Regions from separate parts of the Rhodoferax koreensis genome, predicted to be linked through region 2. Evidence: predicted binding sites of a transcription regulator. Region 2 holds the regulator's gene; the other holds the start of a gene.
What was found. The regulator NrdR, encoded in region 2, represses ribonucleotide reductase genes. The targets are predictions, from matches to a motif close to CACNANATNTNGTG.
Positions count from the first base shown of each region.

Region 1: the regulator NrdR is predicted to act here: its motif matches at 11,218-11,231, upstream of RD110_RS22975 (ribonucleoside-diphosphate reductase subunit alpha).

Region 1 covers NZ_CP019236.1:4,952,442-4,966,992, forward strand. The annotation lists gene RD110_RS28700 (galactose oxidase-like domain-containing protein) at 1-4,365, opposite strand, end outside; gene ffh (signal recognition particle protein) at 4,568-5,941, opposite strand; gene RD110_RS22950 (cytochrome C assembly family protein) at 6,029-6,829, shown strand; gene RD110_RS22955 (PP0621 family protein) at 6,826-7,056, shown strand; gene RD110_RS22960 (two-component system sensor histidine kinase NtrB) at 7,116-8,801, shown strand; gene RD110_RS22965 (sigma-54-dependent transcriptional regulator) at 8,846-10,369, shown strand; gene ampD (1,6-anhydro-N-acetylmuramyl-L-alanine amidase AmpD) at 10,350-10,964, shown strand; gene RD110_RS22975 (ribonucleoside-diphosphate reductase subunit alpha) at 11,449-14,403, shown strand.
Region 2 covers NZ_CP019236.1:4,070,113-4,084,663, reverse strand. The annotation lists gene RD110_RS18975 (pilus assembly protein) at 1-933, opposite strand, end outside; gene RD110_RS18970 (pilus assembly PilX family protein) at 978-1,691, opposite strand; gene RD110_RS18965 (PilW family protein) at 1,691-2,770, opposite strand; gene pilV (type IV pilus modification protein PilV) at 2,767-3,471, opposite strand; gene RD110_RS18955 (GspH/FimT family pseudopilin) at 3,480-4,082, opposite strand; gene nrdR (transcriptional regulator NrdR) at 4,166-4,609, opposite strand; gene glyA (serine hydroxymethyltransferase) at 4,646-5,890, opposite strand; gene RD110_RS18940 (lytic transglycosylase domain-containing protein) at 6,179-7,015, opposite strand; gene RD110_RS18935 (DUF748 domain-containing protein) at 7,989-12,005, shown strand; gene RD110_RS18930 (DUF349 domain-containing protein) at 12,195-14,551, shown strand, end outside.

The DNA of each region.
Region 1 (14,551 bases), 880 kb from region 2:
CGTCCCGATGCCGCCCAGGGTCAAGGCGACGGTGGGCGACGCCTGCCCGAGGTTCACCAGCGGCGCGAGATCGATCACACTGAGCGTGCGCCCGATCGCGTTGTGCACATAGAGTTTCAGGCCGTCGGCCGACAGGGCCAGGCTCTGCGGCGCGATGCCCACTTCATAGCGCATCAGTTCCCGCCGCCCGGCGACGTCGACCACCGCCACCTGGCGACTGGTCTCGAGCGCTACGAACAGGTACGCACCGGCCGGATGGAACAGGGCGGCACTGGCGAGGCTGGCGTTGTCATGGTCCACCCGATAGCGCGGGTCTTCCGTGCCGGAGGTCAGGTCGATGCGGGAACTGATGGCCCTCACCGTATTGTCGAACGTCAAGTCGAGGCCGTCGCGCAACTTGCCGCGGCGCACGTTGTCCTGCTTGGACGGCACCCAGGCGGAGCGGCCATCCGGTGCGATCGCCGCGGCGCCGAGGTAGTTCGGAATGCCACGGCCCTGGTTCTCGCTGTCCGTTCGGTCACTGTGCGCCAGCACGATGGTGCGCTGCAGCGCGAGCGACGCCGGATCGATCATCAGCACCTCGCCCCCGACCGGCGCGCCAGCCGCGTTGGTGGTCCTGACCTGGGCCGTCCCCTCGCCGGGCAACGGCGGCGTGATGAAGCGCGACACCAGCAGCCGGGTGCCATCCGCCGAGATGGCCAGATGGCGCGGGTTGGCGCCGAGCTGCAGGGCGGAGATCTGCGCGCCGGTGCTGCCATTGAGCTTGAGCAGCGCGCCGCTGGCTTCCAGCGTGACGAAAAGCGAGCCGTCCACCGGCGATGCAACCACGCCATAGGGTTGCGAAGCCCTTGGCATGTTCACCGTCTGGACCACGCTCAACGTGGTGGGGTTCAGGACGCTGAGCGTTGCGCTATCGCGGTTGGCCACCCAGATGCGGCCGTCTGCCGCCCGTGTCAGGCTGCGCGGCGCCGCACCGACGGGGATCTCGGCCACCCGCGCGTTGGTGGCCGTGTCGAACACGCTGACCGTGTTGCCGTCCGGGTTGACGATCCACAGCCTGGACGACACCCCCGCGCGAGGCTCCACCAGCAAAGCGGACGATGCGCGCGCGCTCGTGCCGGGGCCGCCCGAACCGGGTCCGGTCACGGCCTGGACGAAGCGGTAGGTCGCGGTCCGGCCATCGAGCGCCTGGATGGTGAGCGTGACCTCGTAGACGCCCGCAGCGGCATAGCGATGTTGAACGTTGGCACTGGAAGACGGCGCGCTGTCGCCCGTGCCGTCACCGAAGTTCCAGCTGTACTGCGCCGCAGCCCCGGCCGAGATGCTCGGCGCGTACTGCACCATGGCGCCACTGCTCGCCACCGGCGCGGGCAATGAGGTCACGCTGGGCACTGTCGCCAACACGTCCCACGCGAACTGGATGCTGGCCATCTTGTCGCCCGCGTTGCGCACGGTCAGCGTCACGCTGTAGCTGCCTGCCGTGGTCGGGGTGCCCGCGATGACGCCGGTGTCGGTGTTCACCGCCAAACCCGGCGGCAGGCCGGTGGCGCCGAATGTCAAGGCGTTGCCACCCGGATCGCTGGCCACAGGCGTCACGCTCGTGGGCATGCCCACGTTGGTCTTTTGCGCGGCGATGGCCTGCAATGTGGGGGTCGGATACGTCGCCGGCCCGCCGAAGACCGAGACCTCCGCAAGAGAAAGAATGCCCGTACCCGCCAGTTGGACCCGCACATGGCGGCCCACGCCGCCGACCGGCACGGCGATGACGCGGTCGGCCGCTGTGGCGCCCACGCTGCGCTTGAGCACGGCCGGGTCCGCTTCCAGATTGGCCATGGTGCGGCCGGTCATGTCGGTCGGCGAGATGAAGACGGTGAAATTGCGCAGGCGGTCCCCGCAGCAATCGGTGCGGTTCCACAACTGGATGAAGTCGATGCGACTCGACTGGCCGAGGTCGACCTGCCACCAGGGCATGGCCTCCTGCAGCGTATGGGTCACGAACTGCTCGCCGGCGCCGACCGTATTGCCGTCGACGGCCCGGGAGGCGGGTCTTGCCCCGTCTTGAGACGACTGCGTTGCGGGTTGGCCCAGCGCCAGGTTGACGGTCGAAGGTACCAACGCAGGATAAAGACGCGCGGCGGGCACCGTCGTCCAGTTGGTCGCGCCGGGCAACTTCCACTCCAGCCTCATCCGGGCGCTGCCACCGACCTCATAGAAGTCCAGCATGACGGGATAGCGCTGGCCCGCCACCATGGACACCGAGGCGGTGTCGTACGTCGCCCCATGGGCCCGCCAGTTGTCGATGGCAAGCCGGCCTGCGATCCACAGGCGCACTCCGTCATCGCTGTAGGTACGCAACTGCACGCCGCCGCTCACCGGGGCTTCGATGGCACCGCTCCAACGCACCGAGAAATTGTCGACCGGCACCCCGGCCGCTGGAGATGCGGCGCCCCAGTCAAAGTCGGGAACTTCCGTCCGCTGCACCACCGGCTTGCCTTCACCCAGGACGGTGCCGAAGTATTGCGCCAGCAAGCCCGTGCCCGAGCCGAGCGTGGTCACGTCGATCAGCATGTCGGTGGCGACGGTCTGCGTGCCGTTGGACACGCTGACGGTGACCAGGTAGCTGCCCGCTGCACTGGGCACCCCGCTGATCAAGCCACTGGCCCGGTCGATGCTCACGCCCGGCGGCAGGCCCGACGCGCTGTAAGCCAGCGTACCGGTGGGCGAGGTGCCCGTGATCTGCTGCGCCAGGTTTTGGCCAGCCACCACGCTCAGGCTGCCGGGGTTCACGATCGCCGGTGCCTCTTCGGCATTCACCGTCAGCATGGTCGCCACCGAGGGTGTGCCCTGGGCATTCAACGCGAACAACATCCATTGGCCCGGCAACAGGATGCCTGGGTTTGCAGGAATGGCGAGGCGGTAGCGGTTGGCGCCCATTGACTCGAAGGCGAGCGCCACGCGGCGCTGGTCGTTGTTGACGGTGTGCGTCACGGCGCCCAGGCGTACCAGCGCGAAGCCGGTGACGGCCGAGTCGGTCTGGACCTCGGCGGTGCCGCCATAGCCGAGCTTGGTCGGCGCGCTGGAAATCACCGGCCGGGTGGCGGCGCTGCCGTCCGCGTTGAACAGGTACGGCGGCGAAAGAATCTGCAAGTCGGCATGGTCGGCCGCGCAGGCACACAGGCCGCCGCCGGCGGATACGATGCGGGCGTCCGGCAGCAGCAACGCGATGCTGTGGTAATTGCGCGGCACCGCCATCGCCGGCAGCACGCTGAAGGTCTCTGTCTTGGGGTCGTACAACTCGGGCGGCAGCACGGCGAAGTCATCGGAGAACTCCTTGGACGTGGTCTGGCCGCCAAGGACCATCACCTGCCCGTCGGGCATCACCACGCTGTTGGAAAAGACCCGGGGATAAGCCATCGACGGCAGCTTCGTGACCTGCGCCGTCCCGCTCGTCGTGTCGATGCGGTAGGCCTTGGCGTTTGCCGGTGCGTTGTTGTTCCAGGTAGCGCCCCCCACTTTCAGGATCAGGCCAGCGTCGTACATCACCGTGTTGCCAGCGAAGCTCGGCGTGTCGTCCCCACGTGGACCGGCAGAAACGTAGCTGCCCGCACCACCGGTGTCGAGCCAGCCCATCTCGACCGTGGGCCCGGCCACCAGGACCTTGCCATTGCCGGTGGACAGCATGTTGAAATGCGCGTCGCTCTGCCAGCCCCCATAGGTGCCGTCGAGCAGAAACGGGGCCGCCGGGATTCCTGTGAGGCGACGCCAGCCGCTGGCCGCGGTGAAGATTTCGGCGTCGCGCCCGCCGCTGCCCAAACCCCAGGAGCCGCCCAGCGTCAGCACCGAGCCATCGGCAAGCGGCGTACTGGCGGTGTAACCGCGCGCGATCTGTGTGGAGGGTGCCGCGCTCCAGGTGCCCTTGGACGGGTCGAAAACGCTGGTTCGCGTGTTGTCGTAGCCGCCGACCACGAGCAGGCGGCCATCGGGCAACCGCGCCGTGCCAGGGCAGAACATGTCATGCGAAGTCTCGCTCACCCTGCGGCTGGTGACCCCCTGGGTCAGCGGATCGAACTCCGCCGTCATGGTGGAGCCGCTGACGTTGAAGCTGTAATTGGCGTTGGCGGCCCAGAGCAGCAGCTTGCCGTCGGCCTGCTGCATCCCGGCGGCGGGTACCAGCGGCAACTTCACCACGGGCGACCAGCGTGCCAGCGAAACCTGTTGGGCTTTTTGTTGCACGATGGCCGCGCGCGCCTGGTCGAACTCGGACGAGGCGTTCCCCTCGGTCGTGCCTCCGCCGCAGGAGACCAGCCCGAGCAAAATGAAACTGCAGGACAGCGCCTGCAGGGGGCTGAATGAACTCGATGACATGGATCTGGCTTCCTCCGTCTGGATGCGTGTGACATCACGCACCGCTCGACGCGGCGAGCCAGCATGCATCGCATGCCTGAGAAGGCAGTCTCCCTGCCGGGCCGTTGGCCCGATCACGCCGCGTCGCCTCACGACGCGAGCGGGATTCTAAGTTACATTGTAAACAATTCTAATATTTTTGTGTACACGTGAGAAATTTTTCTCAGAAAGGCATTTTTGGCATACCGCCCATGCCTTTCATGCCGCCCATGCGCTTGAGCATCTTCATCATGCCGCCGCCCTTCATCTTTTTCATCATGTCCTGCATCTGCCCGAACTCGTTGAGCATGCGGTTGACCTCCTGCACCTGAACGCCGGCACCGGCAGCGATGCGGCGCTTGCGCGTGGCCTTGATCAGGTCGGGCTTGCGGCGCTCCAGCGGGGTCATGCTGTGGATGATGCCTTCCTTCCTGCGGATGTCACGTTCGGCCTTGTCCATGTCCATCTGGCCGGCCTTGGCGGCCATCTGCGTGGGCAGCTTGTCCATCAGGCTGGAGAGGCCGCCCATCTGCTTCATCTGCTGGATCTGGGCCAGGAAGTCGTTCAGGTCGAAGGTTTCGCCGCTCTTCACCTTGGCGGCGAGCTTCTGCGCTGCGGCCATGTCGACACCGGCCGTGACCTGCTCCACCAGGGCCACGATGTCGCCCATGCCGAGCACGCGCCCTGCATGCCGTTCGGCGTCGAAGACCTCCAGGCCATCAATTTTTTCGCTGGTGCCGGCGAACTTGATCGGTGCGCCCGTGATGTGCCGCACCGACAGCGCCGCGCCGCCGCGCGAGTCGCCATCGGTCTTGGTCAGTACGATGCCCGTCAGCGGCAGGGCATCGGAGAACGCCTTGGCGGTGTTCACCGCATCCTGGCCCTGCATCGCATCGACCACGAACAGCGTTTCCACGGGGTTCAGGATGGCGTGCAGGTCCTTGATTTCGCGCATCAGCGCTTCATCGATGGCCAGGCGGCCGGCGGTGTCGACCAGCAACACGTCGAAATAATGTTTGCGCGCGTAGTCGAGGGCGGCGCGGGCGATGTCGGCCGGCTTCTGCTCGGGCGTGCTCGGGAACCATTCGGCACCAGCCTGTTTGGTCACGGTCTTGAGCTGTTCGATAGCCGCCGGGCGGTACACGTCGCCCGACACGGTGAGAACCTTCTTCTTGCGCTTCTCGATGAGCAGCTTGGCCAGCTTGGCGGTGGTGGTGGTCTTGCCCGCGCCCTGCAGGCCGGCCATCAGGATCACCGCCGGCGGCTGCGCGGCGAGGTTGATGTCGCTCACACCCTGGCCCATGGTGGCGGCCAGTTCACGGTTCACGATGCCCACCAGCGCCTGGCCCGGCGACAGCGAGCCCATCACTTCCTGGCCGAGCGCCTTTTCCTTGACGCGGGCCACGAAGTCGCGCACCACCGGCAGCGCCACGTCGGCCTCGAGCAGGGCCATGCGCACTTCACGCAGCATGTCGGCGACGTTGCCCTCGGTGATGCGGGCCTGGCCGCGCATTTCTTTGACGAGGCGGGAGAGTTTTTCGGTGAGGGCGGAGGCCATGGGGATATTCCGCGGGTGCGGTGCCAGGGTTGGTGAAAGGGGAATCGGGAGCGATTTGTAGAGCGTACGAACCGCTAAACTGTGCCCATGATTTTAACGAGTGTGCCTGTCGCGAGTGTGCTGCTGTCCGCCGCCGCCGCCGTGGCCTACGCGGTGCCCGCAGCCGGCGCGGCCCGGCTCAGCATGCCTGCGGCCCGTGCCGCGCTGCTGGTGGCCTGGCTGCTGCACGGCGTGGTGCTGTGCAGCAGCCTGTTCGACGGCACGCCGCGCTTCGGCTTCGCGCCGGCGCTGTCGGTCACGGCCTGGCTGGTACTCACCGTCTACGCGGTCGAGAGCCACCTGTTTCCGCAACTCAAGGCGCGCTGGACTTTGGCCGGCCTGGGTGCGGTGGCCGTGTTGTTGGCGCTCTTCTTCCCGGGCAGCCCGCTGCATGTGAGTGCCTCGCCGTGGCTGCCGCTGCATTCTGCGCTGGGCATCGCTTCCTACGGGCTTTTCGCGGCGGCGGTAGTCCATGCCTGGCTCATGACGCGCGCCGAGCAGCAGATGCGCCAGGCCGCGGGCTCGTTCAGCGGCATGCCGCTGCTGACGCTGGAACGCATCACCTTCCGGCTCGTCAGTGCGGGTTTCGTCCTGCTGTCGGCCACGTTGCTCGCGGGCTGGCTGTTCGGCGAACAGCTGTACGGCTCGAGCTGGACTTGGAGCCACAAGACGATCTTCTCGGTGCTGGCCTGGCTCACGTTCGCGGTGCTGCTGCTCGGCCGCGCGCGCTTCGGCTGGCGCGGCCGCAAGGCGGTGCGGGTGCTCTACATGGGCGCGGGGCTGCTGCTGCTGGCCTATGTCGGATCGCGCTTCGTGCTCGAAGTGGTGCTTGGCCGGGGGCTGGGTTGAAGCTGCTCGTGGTGTTCCTGGTGGTGCTGTTCGGCGTCTGGCTGTGGCGCCAGGGGCGTTTGGCCGACCGCGCCGACACAAAACCACCAACGCCGCGCAAGCCACCCGCGCTGCCCAACGAAATGGTGCGCTGCGCCGTGTGTGGCTTGCACCTGCCCGCCACCGAAGCCGTCAGCAATGGCCGCGTCAGCTTCTGCAGCGTCGAGCACCAGCGCCAGGCGGAATGAACGCTCGCTCGCCTTTTGCGATGGCACCGGACCCGGCATCAGGCACCACCCCGGTCTCCATGACCGGCGCCGACCCCGACCATCTGCCACTGGTGCGGGTCTGGTACGGCTTCATGACGGCGCGGGTCACCATCGCGCTGGCCATCCTGGCGCTGCAGGGCTCGCTGTTCGCGCTGGGCCAGGCGGTGCCGGTCTGGCTGGTGCTGGGCTGCGGCGCCTATTTCGCAAGCACGCTCGGCGTACGTTTCCTGGCACGGCCCGAGCAGGCCAGCGAAAGGCTGGCGCCATTCTGGGGCTGGACCATCGGCGTCGATGCCGTGGTGTTCTGCACGCTGCAGATCCTGCAGTCGGGCAACATCAACTACGCACCGCTGCTCGGCGTGCCGGTGCTGCTGGCAGCGGTGCTGGGCTCGCGCGCGATGGCGCTGGGCACGGCCGCCGGCATGACGTTGCTGTTGCTGCTCGAAGCCTGGTGGATGAACACGCAGGGCGCACCCGACGGCGCCTCGCGCCTGCTGCAGAGCGGCCTGACCGGGCTGGGCTACTTCGTCGCCGCCTTCCTCGTCAACCAGCTCGCCGCGCGCCTGGTGAGGGAGCAGCAGATCGCGCTACGCAGCCAGATGACGGCGCGGCTGCAGACGCACGTGAACGAGCTGGTCATCGAGACCCTGGCCGATGGCGTGGTGGTGATCGACGCCGGCGGCATCACCCGCACGCTCAACCCCGCAGCGCGGCTGCTGCTGGGCTCGGGCGAGTCCGACAGCCGCACGCCATTGGTGCTGGCCAGCCGGCCGGCCTGGCAGCCGCTACTCAAGCTCGCCCAGCAGACCTTCGAGCAGGAGAGCGCGCAAGCGGCCGACATCACCATCGTGCACCCCGGCAAGAGCCCGCGCCGCGTGCGGGCGCGCACCCGGCTGACCATCGCCCATGAAGTCCGCGCCGAGAGCCTGTGCGTGATGTTCCTGCACGACCTGCGCGAAATGGAGGCGCGGCTGCGCACCGAGAAGATGGCCGCCATGGGCCGCATGTCGGCCGCGGTGGCGCACGAAATACGCAATCCGCTGGCGGCCATCTCGCAGGCCAATGCGCTGCTCGAGGAAGACCTCACCGACGCAGGCCACAAGCGCCTGACCGGCATGGTGCGGCAAAACGCGCAGCGGCTGTCGAAGATCGTCGACGAGGTGCTCGGCATCGCGCGTGTGCAGCATCCCGGTGTGAAGCGTTCATCGCCGGTGCAACTGGTGCTCGACGAAACGGTGGACGCGGTGTGCCGGGACTGGTCGGCACAGGATGCGGCCTCGCGCCATGGGCAACTGGTGCTGACGCTGGGCACGCTGGGCCTGCCGGTGGATTTCGACCCGGACCACCTGCAGCGCGTACTGATCAACCTGCTCGACAATGCCCTGCGGTATGTCAACAACGAGGCCGGCGCGATCCAGGTGTCGACGCGGCTCGCACCCTCGCGGCAGTCGAGCCTGCAGGTCTGGAGCGATGGGCCGCCGATGGAGCAGGCCGTGGAGCAGCACCTGTTCGAACCGTTCTTCTCGTCGGAAAGCCGCTCCAGCGGGCTGGGCCTGTACATCTGCCGCGAATTGTGCGAGCGGCATCGTGCGGTGATCGGCTACCAGCGCGCCACGCGTGAGCGTGACGGCCGCGTGGTACAAGGCAACGAGTTCTACGTGAATTTCAGGCCGCCCAAACCGAGCGCCGTGACCGGCGACCTGTTCGGCGCCGCGCAGACCTGATCGCCGACAGACACCGATACACACACAGAGACAGAGAAAAGGGCATGGCCTCCACTTCCACCGCTGCAGCCATCCTGGTCGTCGACGACGAGCCGGACCTGCGCACGCTCTACGAACTCACGCTACTGCGCGAAGGCTACCGCATCGATACCGCGGCCGACCTGCACGAGGCGCGCCAGTTGCTGCAGGAAAAGCGCTTCGACGCGGTGATCACCGACATGCGGCTGCCCGACGGCCTGGGCCTGGAACTGCTGCTGAACCTGAAGGCGCAGCAGCGGTCCGAGCGCTGCATCGTGATGACGGCCTATGGCTCGGCCGAGAACGCCGTGGAAGCCTTGAAGGCCGGTGCCTTCGATTACCTGACGAAACCCGTGGACCTGAAGCAGTTCCGCGCCGTGGTGGCTTCTGCGCTGGTGGGCGCCGCCACCGCGCCCGCGGCCTTGTCCGGCGCATCCACGCAGGCCCCGCTCGCGCCAGCCGCCCCGGCGCCCAGGCCTGAAGCCGCCACGCCCCGCTCTGCCGCCGGCCACCACGCATTGCAGAAGCTCGTGGGCGACTCCGACGCGATGCTGGCGGTGAAGCAACGCATCACCAAGGTCGCACGCAGCATGGCGCCGGTGCTGGTGCGCGGCGAGTCCGGCACCGGCAAGGAACTGGTGGCCCAGGCCCTGCACGCCAACAGCCACCGCGCCATGGGCCCGCTGGTGGCGGTCAACTGCAGCGCCATCCCCGAAGCGCTGCTGGAGGCCGAGTTCTTCGGCGCGAAGAAGGGCTCCTACACCGGCGCGCTGCAGGACCGGCTCGGCTACTTCCAGGCGGCGCGCGGCGGCAGCCTGTTCCTCGACGAGATCGGCGACCTGCCGCTGGCGATGCAGTCCAAGCTGCTGCGCGCGATCCAGGAGCGCAGCGTGCGTTCGCTGGGTTCGACCAGCGAGGAATCGGTGGACGTACGCATCATCAGCGCCACGCACAAGGACCTGGCCGCGGAGGTCAAGGCCGGGCGCTTCCGGCAGGACCTGTACTACCGGCTCAACGTGATCGAGATCGCGATTCCGCCGCTGCGCGAGCGCCGCGGCGACCTGCCGGCCCTGTGCGAAGCCTTGCTTGAGCGCATCGCCCAGGAGTCGCACATGCCGGTGCCCGTGCTGTCGCCGGCGCTGCTCGAGCAACTCGCCGGCCATCCGCTGGTCGGCAATGTGCGCGAACTCGAGAATCTGCTGCACCGCGCCGTGGCCATGAGCGACGGCGAAGCCCTGCATGTGGACTTCGAGGTGACGCAAGCACTGACCGCGCTGGCCCCACTGGCCGAGGAACCGGGGCAGCCGACCGCGGCCGGCGACGCCGGATCGGCCCAGCCGCCGGCCCGGGCGCGCGCGCCGATCCCGACCGACCTGCAGGCTTACCTCGACCAGCAGGAGCGCGAAATCCTGATCAAGGTGCTGCGCGAGACCAACTTCAACCGAACCGCCACCGCGGCCCGGTTGGGCCTGAGCCTGCGCCAGATCCGCTACCGCATCGAGCGGCTCAACATCAACGCACCGCAGGACGATGAAGCCCAGGACGAATGAAGCGCCACCCCAGGCGCTGTGGCAAGACGGCTGGTACCGCTTCGCGCGGCACGAGCCTTCGCCCAACTTCGGCCCGCGGCCGGCGCATGCGCGCACCGACCTGATCGTGGTGCATTCGATCAGCCTGCCGCCGGGCGTCTACGGCGGCGACGCGGTGATGGCGCTGTTCGGCAACCGGCTCGACTGGGACGCCCACCCATATTACGAAGGCATCCGCGGACTCAAGGTGTCGTCGCACTTCTACGTCCGACGCGATGGCGCCCTGTGGCAGTTCGTGAGCACGCGCGACCGCGCCTGGCATGCCGGTGCGTCCCGCTGGCGCGGCCTGGACAACTGCAATGACGACTCGGTCGGCATCGAGCTCGAAGGCCTGGAAGGCGGCGCGTTCGAGCCGGCGCAGTACGAGACGCTGATCAGCCTGTGCGCGGCGCTGGCGCAGGACTGTCCGATCCGCTTCGTCGCGGGCCATGAACACATTGCACCGGGACGCAAGCATGATCCCGGCGCGGGTTTCGACTGGACCGTGCTGCAGCGCGGCACGGGCTGGAGCGCGGCCTTTTTCCCGCCTGCGACGCACACGCCCGACGGCGCCTGAAAAAAATTTGCAGCGCGTCTCGCGCCGGCATCGAAGCGGACCACGGCGGCACGCGCCAGACGCCAAGCCGTCATGCGGCGCAAATGCGCCCGCAGGCCGCATGTTTGCTGGCTGCGCATCTTTGCAGCTTGATTCGGCGGGGATTTTCGGCTGCCTCGAATACCGCACCGCCGGTGGTGTCGAAAAGGCGCGCTTGAAGCAACTGGCCTCGATGGAAGGTACACTACGGGTAGTGGGTTGAATTCAATTCAGACCCCATATATAGTGTGTCGGCGCGACAAGGTCCATCGTCGATTCGGCGCTTTTTCTCCATGGTTTCGTGGCTGGATTCCAGCCTTGGCGCCACCGGTTTGCGAAGCGCCTTGGCCCACCGTACGACACACCGTTCCCTCGCTCTTTCCAGGTGGCCCGACAGACCCGATCACGTCCTCGAAGCCACCGGATCCGTTCAGATTCAGTCGATCACGTCAAAGAAAAGGAAATCATGCAAACCGTCTTGAACGCCCCCTCTTCCGCTGCATCGGGCCTGGCGCCTGCCGCCACCGGCCTGGCGCAGGCCCCGGCGCATTCCCCGGCCTCCGACATGCTGTCGCACTACCAGATCATCCGTCGCAACGGCGCCGTCGTGCCTTTCGAGCCGAACAAGATCGCCGTGGCGATGATGAAGGCCTTCCTGGCCGTGCACGGCACCCAGGGCGCGGCTTCGGCCAGCGTGCGCGAAGTGGTCGATGCGCTGACCCAGGGCGTGATCCGGGCCATGGTGCGCTCGCGTCCGGGCGGCGGCACGTTCCACATCGAGGACGTGCAGGATCAGGTCGAACTCGGCCTCATGCGCGGCGGCCACCATGAAATCGCGCGCGCCTATGTGCTGTACCGTGAGCGCCGTACGCAGGAGCGTGCCAAGCAGGTCGAGCAGGCCGCGCCCGCCATGCCGACGCTGCACGTGATCGACGGCGGCAAACGCGTCGCGCTCGACGTGGCACGTCTGAAGCAACTCATCACCGAAGCCTGCGCCGGCCTTTCCGCCACCGTGCTGCCCGATCCCATCGTGGCCGAAACCATGCGCAACCTGTACGACGGCGTGCCGATCGAAGAGGTGTACAAGGCCGCGATCCTGGCCGCCCGCACGCTGATCGAAAAAGACCCCGACTACACCTATGCCACCGCCCGCCTGCTGCTGCTGACCATCGCCAAGGAAGTGCTGGGCACCGAAGTCACCCAGGCCGAACTCGCCGACGCGTATGCCGATTACTTCCCGCAGTACGTGAAGAAGGGCGTCGAGAACGAGTTGCTCGACGAGAAGCTGCTGCAGTACGACCTGAAGAAGCTCGGCGCCGCGCTCAAGGCATCGCGCGACCTGCAGTTCGACTACCTGGGCCTGCAGACCCTGTACGACCGCTACTTCCTGCACGTGCGCAAGACCCGCATCGAACTGCCGCAGGCCTTCTTCATGCGGGTGGCCATGGGCCTGGCCGTGAACGAAATCGACCGCGAAAGTCGGGCCATCGAGTTCTACGAAGTGCTGTCCTCGTTCGACTTCATGTCGAGCACGCCGACGCTGTTCAACGCCGGCACGCTGCGCCCGCAACTCTCGAGCTGCTACCTGACCACCGTGCCCGACGACCTCGACGGCATCTACGAATCCATTAAGGAAAACGCGCTGCTGTCCAAGTTCGCCGGCGGCCTGGGCAACGACTGGACCCGCGTGCGCGCGCTCGGCTCGCACATCAAGGGCACGAATGGCGAATCGCAGGGCGTGGTGCCCTTCCTGAAAGTCGTCAACGACACGGCCGTGGCCGTGAACCAGGGCGGCAAGCGCAAGGGCGCGGTCTGCACCTACCTGGAAACGTGGCATCTGGACATTGAAGAGTTCCTGGAACTCCGTAAAAACACGGGTGATGACCGCCGCCGCACGCACGACATGAACACCGCCAACTGGATCCCCGACCTTTTCATGCGCCGCGTGATGGAGAAGGGTTCGTGGACGCTGTTCTCGCCCTCCAACACACCTGACCTGCACGACCTGTTCGGCGCCGCCTTCGAGAAGGCCTACGTGGCCTACGAAGAGAAGGCCAGCCGCGGCGAGATCAAGCCAAGCAAGACCGTGCCCGCGGCCGACCTGTGGCGCAAGATGCTGACCATGCTGTTCGAGACCGGCCACCCCTGGATCACGTTCAAGGATGCCTGCAACGTGCGCTCCCCGCAGCAGCATTGCGGCGTGGTGCACTCGTCCAACCTGTGCACCGAGATCACGCTGAACACCAGCGACACCGAAACCGCCGTCTGCAACCTCGGCTCGGTGAACCTGCTGCAACACTTGAAGGACGGCCAGCTCGACCAGGTCAAGCTCAAGAAGACGATCTCGACCGCGATGCGCATGCTCGACAACGTGATCGACATCAACTACTACGCCGTCAAGAAGGCGCGCGACTCCAACCTGCGCCACCGTCCGGTGGGCCTGGGCTTGATGGGCTTCCAGGACAGCCTGTACGAATTGCGCATTCCCTACGGCAGCGACGCCGCCGTGGCCTTCGCCGACACCTCGATGGAAGCCATCTGCTACCACGCCTACTGGGCCTCCACCGAGCTGGCCAAGGAACGCGGCCGCTATTCGAGCTACAAGGGCTCGCTGTGGGACCAGGGCGTGCTGCCGCTCGACACATTGAACCTGCTGGCCGAAGCACGCGGTGGCTACGTGGAAGTGGACCGCTCGGCCACGCTCGACTGGGACGCGCTGCGCAAGAAGATCGCCGTCGACGGCATGCGCAATTCGAATTGCGTGGCCATCGCGCCGACCGCCACCATCTCCAACATCATCGGCGTGGACGCATCCATCGAGCCGAGCTTCGGCAACCTCTCGGTCAAGTCGAACCTGTCGGGTGAATTCACCGTCATCAACAGCTACCTGGTGAACGACCTGAAGCGCCTGGGCCTGTGGGACGACGTGATGGTCATGGACCTCAAGCACTTCGACGGTTCGCTGCAACCGATCGACCGCGTGCCGCAGGAGATCAAGGCGCTGTACGCCACGGCATTCGAGATCGAAACCACCTGGCTTGTCGAGGCCGCGGCCCGTCGCCAGAAGTGGATCGACCAGGCACAGTCGCTGAACATCTACATGGCCGGCGCCTCGGGCAAAAAGCTCGACGACACCTACAAGCTGGCCTGGACGCGTGGCTTGAAGACCACCTACTACCTGCGCACCCGCGGCGCCACGCACGCCGAGAAATCGACCGTGACCGCAGGCCGCATGAATGCCGTGTCCTCGGGCAACGCAGCGCCTTCGGCATCGATGGCACCGGCCGCCGCGAGCCGCTCGGTGGAAGCCGCCGCGGCCGCCGCACGCCAGCAGATCGAAGCTCAGACCACGATGGCCACGCCGGCCACCGACATCAAGTTCTGCGCGATCGACGACCCGGGTTGCGAGGCTTGCCAATAAGGATTGGCAACACGCTCCATCCGGGCTTCATGGCATCGCGAAGGCTTCGGCTTTCACGATGCAATCGAGCAACACAAGCCACACAAAACGGCCGTGAAAAAAATGAACCCTTTTCATTTCGCACGGCCGCTTTCATAATCCGCACATT
Region 2 (14,551 bases):
GACGCGCACGGTCAACTCCGGGCCGATGTTGCTGTCGTACGTGGCGCCGTCCGTGGATTGGCTGGGAATCGTCAACTCGTGCGCGATGCCGCCGCCGCCTTTGTCCGCATCCTTGTAGTACCTGGCCAGCTTGGGGCCGAAGGTACCGGAGCTGTAGTTTTCACGCCAGCGGCACACCTGCACTTCCACCGTGGCCCAGAAACGGACGTTGCCCTTGACCATGCGCATCACGGGCGCGTTGGGCGAGGCTGTCGTGCTGTCGGCCGAACCGGTGTTGCAGATGCTCAGGCCGGCGTAGACGTTGGCATTGCTGCCGGTGGTCTTGGTCAGGGCCGCGGTCGTGAATGGCGTGTAGTCGCGGATGTCCGTGCCGCGGTAGTACTTGACGAAGGAGTGCGCGTCGTAGTTGAGCTTGGCGCGTTCCAGCACGGTGCTGCCATTGGCATCGGTGCTGCGCGTGCCGCCATAGAGCATCTTGCGCACGACATCCAGCCGCGTCATGGACGACCAGTTCAGAAAGTTGCCGCTCCAGTAGCTTTGCGTCGAAGGGCAGGTGTAGCGGGTCGTGGTGGTGGTACCCACCGTGGCCGTGACAACGGTGGCCAAGGCCGCCGGTTCGAACTGGCCGTTGGCCGTGCTGTAGGCGTAGCACTTGGTGGCATCGAAATAGCCGTAGTACTTGAATGTGGGGATGAAAGTGGTGTCGATGACGCCGTCGCCGTCCACGTCTTCGAAGTCCGTGTAGATGGGGCCGAACAAGGTATGGTCCTTGGAGGCCGCGAGCACCAGCATCGGCTTGTTGGATGTCGTGGTGATGTTGGGCGGAATGGCCTGGCGGGGGGTCGACACCTCGGTCGGCGTGGCCTTGGCGGACAGCCCGCTCAGAAGCGCCAGTGCCAGAAGCAGCGGCCTTGCGAAGGATGTGATGGTCATGTTGGAGCTCCGAAGGGATCTGGCGTGCCGCGGACTTCTGGCGATCACTCAGGCAAAAAGATGGATTGCAGCACCACTTGCGTGCGCAGGCTGTAGCCGAAGCCGCGGGCGGTGATCCGGTAGACCGGCATTTCCTTGCGCCCCGGAATCGAGCGGCGGAAATACTCGATGAGGTATTCGGGCTGCGCGGCAACGCCCCTGATGGCGGGCGCACCGGTGAAAGTGCCTAGGGGCACGCCGCCAGTAAAACCGCAATTGCTGCTCCCTGTGGGGGGGACGCGAATCGGTTTTGTATTGGTGGAGGCCGATGGATCATTGACATCGTTCCACAACCCGCCTTTGCCGATCGGCCACCACGGTTCCGAGTTGACCGTGGAGCCAGCGGTCGCATTGGCCCACTGCGAAGTGCCATAGTCGCTGTCCGGCCGGTAACACAGGCCCCCCTGGCAGGAGGGGTTGAATTTGACGGGCAATATTGCCCCACCCCGGCTGCAAGAGAAATTGGCCAGCGGTGTCACGTTCTTCAGATCGCGCTCGGCGTCGCGAAGCGCCGATTCGGCCGCCTGCCGGGCTACTTCCAGATCCTGTTGATTGCGCGCCATGCCTTCGCCCAGCATGGCCTGCCGGGCCGCCCAGACGGTGAGCCCGGTGATCGCCACCAGGAACAGCAACACCATGATCAACGCCACCCCACTTTGCTTCACAGCCTGGTTGTTTGACGGCGCGACGAAGTTGTCCAATGAAGAAGGGGCGCGCATCAGTACACCACGCTCATGCGGTTACGCAGCACGAAGGTCTGCTCGAATTTCCTGCGCAAACTACTGTCCGAAGCCCCTTGAGTTTGCGTCGCGCCCTTGCAATCCACATAACTGCGTTCTGCGCCAGCCTTGTCTGCAATCTTTGGATTCGCACCCTGGCTTTTCACCATGATGCAGACGCGGACCGCCGATACGCGTGACCAGGCAGGCGTCGATACGACAAACATGCCGTTGTCGACATTCACGGCGGCAAGAGCGCTCACTTCCGTGGCGGTGTAGAACTTCTCCGGGGTTCTTGAACCCGAGTCTGCCGAGACCGCAAAGACACCGTAGGTGAACTGCATGTCTTCGATGCCGGGCAGCAGCGGCTGGTAGATGTTCGTGGGTGTTGTTGCACCATTTCCGTTGCACGACAAGCTGAACGTCGACACCGCCTGTTTTTCGATCTCGGTTTGGGTAGCGGTGATGGCAAAACGGTTGGAAACAAACAAAGGTTGTAGCGGAGGCGCCTCGATGTTGGTCGTATTCAGTCGATTGGTGTTGCTCGGATCATTGGCGACGTCGGCGCCAGTGCAATCAGTGCGGTCTCCCACTCCTGCACCCAGTTTGTCATTGGTGAAATAGTTGATGACGATGGAATCTGGCGCCGTATCGCTTGACGCGGGGCATGTTCCCGTAGCGGGCAGATACGTCCCGCCATTGCATCCGAATAGACCCGACAGGTAAATGCCTGGGGTTGCGGTGGTCGGGGGTGTCCAATCGGTAGCTTGGGCGGCATTTTCAGCCAGTTTGGTGGGCGGGTAATAGCTGAGCTTGGGATAGCCCTCTGCGGCCGTCAGCACCCGCGAAGTGTTGGCCGGGTAATAGCCGGCCTTCATGATCTCCTGCCCGATCAGTTGCATCGCGAACGTGCCCGTGTCGACGTTGCTGCTGTTGCGTTCGACGGCGCGCTGCGTCTCGCGCGTGCCGAGATACACGTAGGCCGCTGCGGCGACCAGGAACATGGTGATGGCCATGGTGACCATCAACTCGATCAGGCTCACGCCGCGCTGGCGATGAAAAAGTTTGCGCTGGTTCATGGCATGAAGGAAAAGCGGGCGCAGCGCACCCCGGCTGGCACACTGGCGGCTGGCGGGCAGCAGGTTTGCTGCGCCAGACCGGTTTCGGTGTTGTTGGTACTGCAATTGGCCGAGGTAACCAGGGACACCTGGGTGGCACTCGTGCGGTCGTCGGTCCTGGCGGTCTTGTCGGTGTTTTCCTTGTCCATCCACATCATCGTGACGTCGATGCCGGTACTGCGATTGCCCGCGATGAACACCGCGCCTTGCGGAAGGTTTTCGCGCACGCGTTTGCGCCAGGTCAGCATGTCGTAGTCAGCACGCTGGCTTGGCGAGCAGGTCGACGAGGCATCGCATGCCGTCGAGACCAATTGGTTGTCCTGGACCCCCTGTTGCACCGCCCAGGTCGCCTGGTAGGTGTACTTGGAACTGTCGATGTCGGACGAACCGATATCGGGCGACGTCTGGCCGGTGAGCCAGTTCGGCCCGGCCATCGTCGGATTGAGCCGCACGCGATCGGTGAAGTCCGAATACAGGACGGCGATGGCGGAGCGCACACCGCTGCCCATTTTGTACTTCGTCGTGACCACCTGAAGGCCGGCAATGCCCAGAAGTCCGACGGACAGCACGATGACTGCAATCAGCACTTCAACCAGGGTCACGCCACGAGAATTCCATGCGGCGGGGTGTCGGACGCGCTGATGTGCTGGAATGTTATTCATCACGGAATTCAGTAGGTGCAGGTTGATGTCACGGGAATCGACCTGCTTCGGCCCATGGTGTCCAAGCAGATGTTGAATCCATATTTCAACTCGAGTTGGGTGTCGGTATAAGTAAGATCAAATCTGTCTGCCGTGCTCAAACCCACATTGCCGCGGGCGTTGAACATCATTTTTCTCGTTGAACTCTGGGCCATGAGAGCGTAGTCCGGATTGCCCGCGCGACGGACAAGAATCATGTCGGCCGCGGCCACGGCTTTCGTGCTGGCATTTTTTCCGTAATCGACATCGCACGACGGATTCATAAAAACAATCCATCCGACCTGCCAGTCCTGGCCAGACTGCTTGCAGAACGGAACGGCCGCGTCGACCGTGTTGCTCATGCACATCGTGGCGCAGATGTTCTTGCTCACCGCCTCGTTGCGAGCGCGCAGGAGGCTGCCCTGAAACTCGTTGCCGATACTTGAAAAGGCGTTCCGGACAAAAAACCCCCGCAAGGACGGAACAGCCAGTGCGCCAAGAATCGCCACGACGGAAACAGTAACCATCAGCTCAATCAGCGTGAAGCCGAGGCGGTGCTTCCGAAGATAAGGGGAGAGGGCAACGGGGCGCATGCTGCGATTGTGTCCAACGCCGGGACAACAATCGATTCCGCTGGTCGCGCCGCACAGACCGCTGGTCTGGTCTATTCTCGCTCTCAAATATCCTGAATCAACCGGCTGAATTCATCCACATCTTCAAAGCTGCGATACACCGAAGCAAAGCGCACATACGCCACCTTGTCCAGCTTCTTGAGCTCGCGCATCACCAGTTCGCCCAATTTGGCGGTGGTGATCTCCTTGGTGCCGCTGGTCAGCAGCTTGCGCTCGATGCGTTCGAGCGCGGCGTCGACCTGTTCCACGGCGACGGGGCGTTTGCGCAGCGCCAGGCGCATCGAGGCCTGAACCTTGCCCAGGTCGAAGTCGGCGCGGCTGCCGTCCTTCTTGACCACGCTGGGCATGGCCACCTCGGCACGTTCGTAGGTCGTGAAGCGTTGCTCGCAGCCGCCGCAGCGGCGGCGGCGGCGGATCAAATCGCCGTCCTCAGACTCGCGCGTCTCCACGACCTGGGTTTCGCCGTGACCGCAAAAAGGGCATTTCATGGCTGCAGGTTGCGGAGGCTGCGCAAGGCGGACGGATCAGCGATAGACCGGGAAACGCGCGGTCAGCGCGTTGACCTTGGCGCGCACGGCGGCGATGTTGGCTTCGTCGCGCGGGTTGTCGAGCACGTCGGCGATCAGGTTGGCCGTGATGCGGGCTTCCTCATCCTTGAAACCGCGGGTGGTCATGGCTGGCGTGCCGATGCGCACGCCGCTGGTGACCATCGGCTTTTCCGGGTCGTTCGGGATGGCGTTCTTGTTGATCGTCATGTGCGCGCTGCCCAGTACGGCTTCGGCTTCCTTGCCGGTGATGCCCTTGGCGCGCAGGTCGACCAGCATCACGTGTGACTCGGTGCCGCCGCTGACGATGCGCAGGCCGCGCGCCGTCAGGGTTTCGGCGACGATCTTGGCGTTCTTCACCACCTGTTGCTGGTAAGCCTTGAACTCGGGCGCCATGGCTTCCTTGAACGCCACCGCTTTGGCGGCGATCACATGCATCAGCGGGCCGCCTTGCAGGCCGGGGAAAATCGCGCTGTTGATGGCCTTTTCATGCTCCGCCTTCATCAGGATGATGCCGCCACGCGGGCCGCGCAGGCTCTTGTGCGTGGTGGAGGTGACGACGTCGGCATGCGGCACTGGGTTGGGGTACACGCCCGCGGCCACCAGGCCGGCGTAGTGGGCGATGTCGACCATGAAGATCGCGCCGACGGCCTTGGCCACCTTGGCGAAGCGTTCGAAGTCGATGCGCAGGCTGTAGGCCGAGGCACCGGCGATGATCAGCTTGGGCTTGGTTTCGTGCGCCTTGCGCTCCATCGCGTCGTAGTCGATCTCTTCCTTGTCGTTCAGGCCGTAGCTCACCACGTTGAACCACTTGCCGCTCATGTTCAGCGCCATGCCGTGGGTCAGGTGGCCGCCTTCGGCCAGGCTCATGCCCATGATGGTGTCGCCGGGCTTCAGGAAGGCCAGGAACACGGCTTCATTGGCCGACGCGCCGCAATGCGGCTGCACGTTGGCGGCTTCGGCGCCAAAAATCTGCTTGATGCGGTCGATGGCCAGCTGTTCGGCCACGTCCACGTATTCGCAGCCGCCGTAGTAGCGGCGGCCGGGGTAGCCTTCAGCGTATTTGTTGGTGAGCTGCGAACCCTGTGCAGCCATCACGGCCGGCGAGGCGTAGTTTTCGCTCGCGATCAGCTCGATGTGGTGTTCCTGGCGCGCGTTTTCCTTCTGGATGGCCTGGAAGATTTCCGGGTCGGCTTGCTCGATCAGAATGTTGCGGTCGTACATGGCAGTCCTTGCAGTTGGTGCATATGGCGGACCCTCGCCGCGATGCCGCGAAACGAGGGGTGCTGCCCAGGCGAACGGCTGATCACTCGTCTGCTGGCTGTGCCATGCGGTGCGGGTGGTACGCTTCCCAGTGGTTGCCCGGAGGGCGTCTTGCCGGTGTTGTGCCGGAAGGCGGCTGCGGTGGTCCACGTCAGCCCGAGCGCCCGGTTGCGTCAACCAGGGTCAGGCCTATCGCCAGTCGCGTACCCCGCTAGTGTAGCCGAGGCCGGCCCTGCTCGGCTCGAAGGCTTAGTACAGCCCGGCGACCTTCTCGTCCTGCGTCGGTGCCGGCTTGGCCGGGGCCACCACGGGGATCGGGCCGACAGCCTGGGCCGGTGCGGGTCGCGGCGTGGCAATCGATGCGCTGCGGCCGTTGGCCACCTGCTGCAGGCGGACGTGTTCGGCAATCACCTTGCCGGCATAACCGCCATCGTCCTCGATGTTGGCCGCGCCGACGTAATAGCGCAGGCCGCCTTCGATCGAGCCGGCGCGGGAGATGCATTCCTGCAGCACCTTGACGCCCACGCGCAGATTCGTCATCGGGTCGAACGCCGCCAGGTGGCCGCCCACGTTTTCGTACTTGTCGGTGTGGACCTTGGTCATCACCTGCATCAGGCCCTGGGCGCCCACCGAGCTCTGGGCGAACGGGTTGAAGCCGGATTCGATGGCCATCACGGCCAGGATCAGCGTCGGGTCGAGCTTGGCGCGGCGGCCAATGTCGTAGGCCTCGGCCACCAGCGCGCTCAGCGGCTCTGGTGCCACGCGGTATTTCTTGCTGAGCCAGTAGGCCACGGCCGCCTGCTGCTTGGGCAGATCCTTCGGATCGCTGGCCATCGGACGGTCGACGACTTCGACTTCCGCCTCGGGTTGCGGGCCGAGCATCTCGACGCGGCGTTCCTGCAGCCAGGCCATGAGCTTGACTTCTCCTGCTTCGCGCAGGTCCGGGCGGGCGGTCATGGTGATCACGGCAAAGGCCACGATCAGGCCCAAGAGCGCGAATCCGTTGTGGGTGATTTCAAAAAAGCCCTGGGCAATGTCCGATGCAACGGTACGCATGCCCTGGCCCATCTTCTTTAACGCTGTCATAGCACTTCCTCATCTCGCGCGGTTCCCGACCACGGCTCACAGGGGAGCTGCGGCATCGGTGGAAACTTCGAATGGTTGGTACGCCATCAGGATCCTGCGGTGTCTTCAAGACTTTCACAGCGATCTGACTTAGCCGGGGTCGGCAGCGGTCGGGGTCTCCAAGGGGGGTGGGGGGAAACGGGCGGATTCTATGGGGACTTCAAATATCGAGTCAAGAATATCAAATTAAATTTATATCTCTATAAATTGTTAAAAAAGCTGTATTTAAACACAGATTTACAATTTACCGGCCCCGCCAAGCGTGGGTGTCAGACGCCTTCGACAAGGCGTCTGGAGCGCCGCCGTGCTACTGAAATGAAAGCAGCGGGCGAGCGGAATCGCGTGTTTTCCGCTGTATACATAAAAATGAACAGAAATTGTCTGTCGTGAAGAAGCGGGCTTCCAACATCCGTGCGCCGCGAGGCGTATGAACAGGATTTGTAACTGGCCCGTTTCGCCATGACTTTTGGACATCGGCCGACCAACGGTCGTTGTGTAGGAATGGTCCGACAGTTGCAGGCAGCGGGCAGTTGATCGGCCGTTTTCCGGAGATTTGTCAATACAAACGGACCAATGATGGCCTCTCCAACGATTGAAAAGTCTGTTTTGAATTCGTCCGCGCAGTGGACTAGAGTGAAGACGTCTGCAACGGCAGACACCCAACCGGTAGGAGCCAGCAGCCATCTGACACCAAGCGATGATGGCGCGAAGCAGCCCCGGTCCACCATGGGGGCAATCTCTTGCCTCCGCCGCAACCAGGGACATCACTCTCCCTGTTGCGAACCCAGGCGACACGGACCTTAGTTCAGTCGCCCAGCCCGGCGGCAAGGGTCATTCCTGCCGTCCGGGCTTTTCATTTGGGCGCCCGGATTTTTGAACCCGCGCTTACATCCGATGCTTCTGGACAGTCCGATCTGCGATCAAAATCGGGCGCATGAAATTCGATCTGATCTCGCGGCACAAATGGCTGCGGCGCGTGTTGTGGTGTGTCGTGGGCCTGCTGGTGCTGTGGGCCCTGGGCTGGCTGGCCTTGCCGCCCTTGTTGCGCAGCCAGGCCGAACGCATCGGCAGCGAGCAACTGGGGCGCAAGCTCAGCATCGGCCGCATCGGTTTCGAGCCCTGGAGTCTTGAGCTCGTGGTCGACGAGCTGGCCATCGCCGGCGACCCGGCCACCCCCGCAGCGCCGCCCCAGTTGCAGATCAAGCGTATCTATATAGATGCAGCGCTCATTTCCCTGGCGCGGCTGGCGCCGGTGGTGGATGCGATCTCGATCGAGGAGCCCAAACTGCGCCTGACGCGGCTTGGCGCAGGACGCTACGACATCGACGACATCCTCGCGCGCCTTGGGGCGCCAAGCGGCAAGCCACCCGGCGAGCCGATGCACTTCGCGCTGTACAACGTGGAACTCAAGGGCGGCACCATCGAATTCAACGACGAGGCCTTGGCCCACAGGACGCACAAGCTCGACAACATGCACCTGGCCGTACCTTTCCTGAGCAACCTCGACTCCCAGCGCGAGATCAAGGTGGAGCCGCACCTGGCCTTCGAATTCAACGGCAGCCGCTTCGATTCCGCCGCGCAGACCACGCCGTTCTCGGCTTCGCGCAAGACAGACGCCAGCTTCAAGCTCGCCAATTTCGACCTCGCGCCCTACCTGGGCTATCTGCCCGACAACCTGCCGTTGAAGCTGCAGGGCGGCGCGCTGCAGGCCGATCTGCGGCTGCAGTTCGAGCAGCAGCCCAAGCTGTCGGTGCGGCTCAGCGGGGTGGTGCAGGCCGAACACGTGAAGGCGGCCGACGCGCGCGGCGGCGACGCCGTGGCATTCGATGCGCTCAAGGTGGTGCTCGACGACGTGCGCCCGCTCGAGCAGATCGTGAAACTGTCGGCGGTGGAGCTCAGCGCGCCGCAGATCGCAGTGCACCGGGATGCGGCTGGCCGGCTGAACCTGATCGGCCCGGCCAGCCTGCCATCGGCGTCCGCCGCGCCCGAGAAAGCAGCGCCTTCCACCAGTTCTGCCAGTGCCGCCAGCGCCGCCAGCGCCGCCAGCGCCCCGGCCGCGAAGGATGCGCCGGCCTGGCACCTGGAACTGGCCCGACTCAGTCTCAAGGGCGGCGCGGTGCGCTGGACCGACGAGATGGCGCTGCTGCAGGCCAAGTCGGCCACGGTGGCGCTGCGCGATGTCGGCCTCGAGGCGACCGAGATCAACTGGCCGTTCGCCAGCGACACGCCGCCGCTGCAATTCGAGGGCTCGGCCGCGCTCGATCCGGCCACGGCGGTGGTCGCGCCTGTGGCCCGGGCGGATGCCGGCGCGGGCAAGAAGGCCACCGGCAAAGCGTCCGCGTCTCCGGTGCCGATACCGCTCGGTCCGATCACCTTCAAAGGCTCGGCCACCGACAAGGCCGCCAGCCTGCATGCCACGGCGGGCGGCGTGCCGCTGTCGCTGGCCGCGCCGTACCTCGCTTCCTTCCTCGAGCCGCGGCTCGATGGCCAACTCAGTGCCGAGGTCGACGTCGACTGGCAGGCGCCCGACCTGTTGAAGATCGACGCGCGGCAGCTGTCGCTCGACGGATTGGCGTTGACGGGCGCGGCGGCTGCGACTGGCAAGCGCAGCGCGGCGGCGTCGGCAGCCACCACGGCCAGCAGTCTCGCCAGCATCCAGAAGCTGCAGATCACCGGCGCGGACGTCGACCTGGCACAGCGCAGCGTGAAGCTGGGGCGTATTGCGGTCACCCGGCCCGTGGCCCGGTTGGAGCGCGGCAGCGACCAGCGGTGGATGTATGAAGCCTGGCTCAAGACACCGCCCGCCGCAGAAGCGTCACCGGGCAAGTCCGCCCCAGCCACCGCCGCGGGCGGCAGTTCACCTTGGCGCGTGGCGATCGCGGACCTCGCGGTCGAAGGGGGGAGCATCGCCATGCTCGACCAGGCGCCCGCGAGGCCGGTGTCATTCGAGTTGACCGGCCTGGAGGTGCAGATGAAGAACATCGCGCCCGGCAGCGCCACGCCGTCGCCGCTCACCGTGGCCGCACGCATCGCCGCGGGCCGCACGGAGCCGGGCCGCCTGTCCTACCGCGGCACGTTGACCCTGCAGCCGCTGGCGACGCAGGGTCAGGTCGACATCGCGCAGTTTCCGCTGCATGCCTTCGAGCCGTACTTCGGCGGCGCCCTGAACATCGACTTGGTGCGTGCCGACACCAGCTTCAAGGGCCAGTTGCACTTTGCCCAGGCGGCGGCCGGCCCGACGCTCAAGCTCACCGGCGACACCACACTGGAGGAATTCCGTGCCAACAGTGCCGCCAGCGTGCCGACCGCGGCTGCACCGGCCTCGTCGGCGGCATCGGGCAAGGGGGCCTCGGCCCGTGGCCCGGCCCCCGCCCCAACGCCTGAGGAGCCGGCGGCGGCTGCCGTGGCCGCACGCGGTCGCGAACTGCTGAGCTGGAAGGTGCTGAACCTGCGCGGCCTCGACGTGGCCATGGCGCCGGGCAAACCCACGGCGGTCGAAGTCAAGGAAACCGCGCTCACCGATTTCTACGCACGGGTGATCGTCAACGAGAACGGCCGCATCAACCTGCAGGACCTGGTGAAGTCTTCCGATCCGGCGAGCACGCCGGCGGCCGCGGCGGGGACGCCCGCGGCAAGCGCCCCGGCCCGGGCCGTCACGTCACCGGCCGCTTCGGCATCCGCCCCGTCGGTGGCACGTGCCGAGTCCGGCCCGGCGGCCGTGGTGCGCTTCGGCCCGATCAGCCTGGTCAATGGCCGCGTGTTGTTCTCCGACCGGTTCGTCAAGCCCAACTACACGGCCAACCTCAGCGAACTCACCGGCAAGCTCAGCGCCTTTTCCAGCGTGCAGCCCGAAGGCGCGCCGCAACTGGCCGACCTGGAACTGCGCGGCCGCGCCGAGGGCACGGCGTCGCTCGACATCCAGGGCAAGCTCAACCCGCTGGCCAAGCCGCTGGCGCTGGACATCGTCGGCAAGGTGCGCGACCTGGAGTTGCCGCCGCTGTCGCCGTACACCGTCAAATATGTGGGCCACGGCATCGAACGCGGCAAGATGAGCGTGGATGTGCACTACGTGGTCCAGCCCGACGGCCAGCTCACCGCCACCAACAGCATCGTGCTGAACCAGCTCACCTTCGGCGAGCCCGTGGCCGGCGCGCCCACCAGCCTGCCGGTGAAACTCGCCGTGGCCCTGCTGGCCGACCGCAACGGCGTGATCGACCTGAACCTGCCGCTGAGCGGCTCGCTCAACGATCCGCAGTTCCGCATCGGGCCGGTGATCTGGAAGATCCTCGGCAACCTGATCGTCAAGGCCGTCACCGCACCGTTCAGCCTGCTGGCCAATGCGTTCGGCGGCGGAGGCCAGGAATTGAGCGAGGTCGCCTTTGCCCCGGGCAGCGCGCAACTTTCGGCCGAGGCGCAGCAAGGGCTCGACAAGGTGGCCAAGGCCTTGACCGACCGGCCGGCGCTCAAGATGACGGTGGTCGGCACCTCGAGCCTGGAGATCGAGCGCGAAGCCTACAAGCGGCAGCGCCTGCAGCGCATGGTCAGCGCCGAGAAGCGCCGCAACAGCGTGGTGGCGGGCAATGCCGGCAGCGCATCGACCGCGTCCACGTCTGCCGCGTCGGACGGCACGGCCGATATCACCGTCAGCGATGCCGAATATCCCGAGCTGCTCAAGGCCGTGTACAAGCGCGCGGATTTCCCCAAGCCACGCAACCTGATCGGCCTGGCCAAGGACCTGCCGGTGAAGGAAATGGAAGACCTGCTGCTGGCCAACCTGCAGGTGTCCGAGCAGCAGATGCACCAGCTCGCGGTACAGCGCGGCGTGGTGGTGCGCGACTACCTGGCGGCGCAGAAGCTGCCGCTGGAGCGCCTCTTTCTCGGTGCGCCGAAGGACGTCGGCGGCGACACCAAATGGACGCCGCGCGCCGACTTGAGCCTGGCCACACCCTAGTGTGAACACCCGTACTGCGGGGCCATTTTGAAGCTCCGGCAAAAAGCGGCGAAAATAGCCGTTTAGCCCCCAACTGGACGCATGCGCCTTGCGGGGCCGGCGGCCATGGAGGCCGCTTGTTTTTGTCGATGTATTTTCCCCTGGCGGCGCCTGCCGCCTCGCCTCCCGGCTTACCCAGAGACTGATTGCATGTTCGGCTTTTCCGTACCCAAATCCACGCCCGCAACCCCAGCAGAAAAAACCGTGACCACGCCCACCAAATCCCAGGAACCGCATCCGCTCGACGCATTGACCGGCGGCGCCTTCTCCGCGCAGACCGCCGGCGAACGTGCGCAGCGCATCCGCGACTGGCTCGCGGGCAACCCGTCGGCCGAGCAGATCCAGCAGGTGTTCACCGAGATCAGCGTGCGCGATCGCGGCGCGGCCAAGCCGCTGCGTGAAAAGCTGGACGAGCTCAAGCGCGCCAAGGGCCAGGAAGTGCTGGCCGCCGAATGGGCGCGCAAGGCCTCGGCCCTGCTGGAACTGCCCAAGCTCAACATGGCTGACGCGATGGCCTGGCAGCGCGATGCGGCCAAGGCCGGTGCGCCGCTGAGCAAGGAACCTTTGGCTTCGTTGAAGGTGCAACTCGCCGACCGCGTCAAGGGCATCGAAGACCTGCAGCACCGCGTGCAGGTGCAGCGCGAGGCCGCGGTGTTGCTGGCCCAGCGCATCGAGGTCCTGTCGACCAAGCCCTGGCGCGACGCCCAGGCCGCGCTCGAAGTGCTGCGCAGCGACGTGAGCCACTGGCAGGAGCAGGCCGGCGCGCTGGCCGTGGACGCCAACTGGGCCAGCGTGGATCCGAAGTTCCCGACGATGCTCGATGCCTCGCGTGGCCAGTTGCTGGTCGTCTGGGAAGCCTTCCAGGGCGCGCTCGCGCTGACCGTCACGGCCGCGGAAGACAACAACGCGCCGCTGCCGCCTGTGACCGTCTGGGCCGATGAGTTGCGCGTGGTGCGCGGCGTGCCCGCCGAAGCGGAAGCCAAGCCCGCACAGAACCAGCGCGCGCCGCGTGCGCCTGTCGACCCGGCCCAGCGCGAAGCCGCCAACAAGGCCGTGCAGGACGCGCTCACCAAGGTTGAGCAGGAAGTCGCCGAAGGCCACGGCAAGGCCAGCGCCGGCGCCGCCGCCGCGCTGCGCAATGCGCTCAAGGAACACAACAAGCTCGTCGACGAAAAGCTGAGCAATGCCGCGCAGGCCGCGCTCGCCGCCGCCGGTGAGCTCGAAGGCTGGCAGCGCTGGCGCGCGGACCAGTTGCGCGAAGAACTGCTGATCAAGGCCGAAGGCCTGCTCAAGCGCCCCGAAGGCCATGCGCTCGGTGGCCGCAAGATGCAGGAAACCCTGCGCACCATGCGCGAGCAGTGGAAGCAGACCGACCAGGGTGGCGTGCCCAACCATGCGCTGTGGAAGCGTTTCGACGACGCCTGCAACGAAGCCCACAAGGTGGTCGAGGCCTGGCTCGAGAAGGTCAAGGCCGAATCCGCCGAGCACAAGGCCCAGCGCCTGGCACTGATCGAGGAGGTGAAAGCCTGGGCGGCCGAGAACACCACCGCCAAGGATGGCGACTGGAAGGGCTTCAACCGCGTGCTGCACCAGTTCGGCGACCGCTGGCGCGAAGCCGGCCACCTCGGCGAAAAAGCCTTCGCCGAGATGCAGCCGCTGTGGAAAGAGGCCATCGGCCTGGCCGCCGCGCCGCTGGAAAACCTGCAGAAGCAAAGCGTCGAGCGCCGCCAGGCCATGATCGAGGAGGCCAAGGTGCTCGGCGCTGCGCCGGTCCTGCGCATCGACGCCGTGAAGGCATTGCAGCAACGCTGGCAGGCCGAGGCGCAAGGTGTGCCGATGGACCGCAAGTTCGAGCAGAAGCTGTGGGACGCGTTCCGCAAACCGATCGACGACGCCTTCAACCGCAAGACCGAAGAGCGCGAGAAGGCCGCAAGCGCCCTGAGTGACCGCGACCGCATCGTGCTCGAAGCCGCCAAGGCCCTCGAAGCCGCCAATGCCACCGGTGACGCCGGCAAGATCCGCGCCGCGATGAACGGCCTCGACGCCGCGCTGCGCGGCCAGGCCCAGGCCCAGGCCGTGGTGAACGCCGACAAGGCCGATGCCGCAGCCCAATCCGCGGCCCAGGCCGAATCGCAGGCCGCCGCGCCAGCCGCTGAAATTTCTGAGGAAAATCAGCCCGCAGCGCCCGCCGAATCTGCGCAGTCTGCTTCTGAAAACGTAGCACAGGCCGTTGTGGCGGCGGAAGCCCCGGCGCCTGTGGAGCCACCGAAACCCGCGCGCAAGCCGGTGGTGGCGATGCGCGGCGACGACCGCCCGGGCATGAAGAAGACCGAGCCCGCAGCCGCGGGCCGCGGCGGCAAGTTCGGCGACCGCAAGGACGGCCCGCGCGGCGCGCCGCGTCCCGGCGACAACAAGTTCGAGCCGATCCGCAGCGACCGTCCTTCGCGCGACGGCCGCGACGGTGGTGGCCGCTTCGGCGACCGCCCGGCCTTCGAAGACCGCGGCCC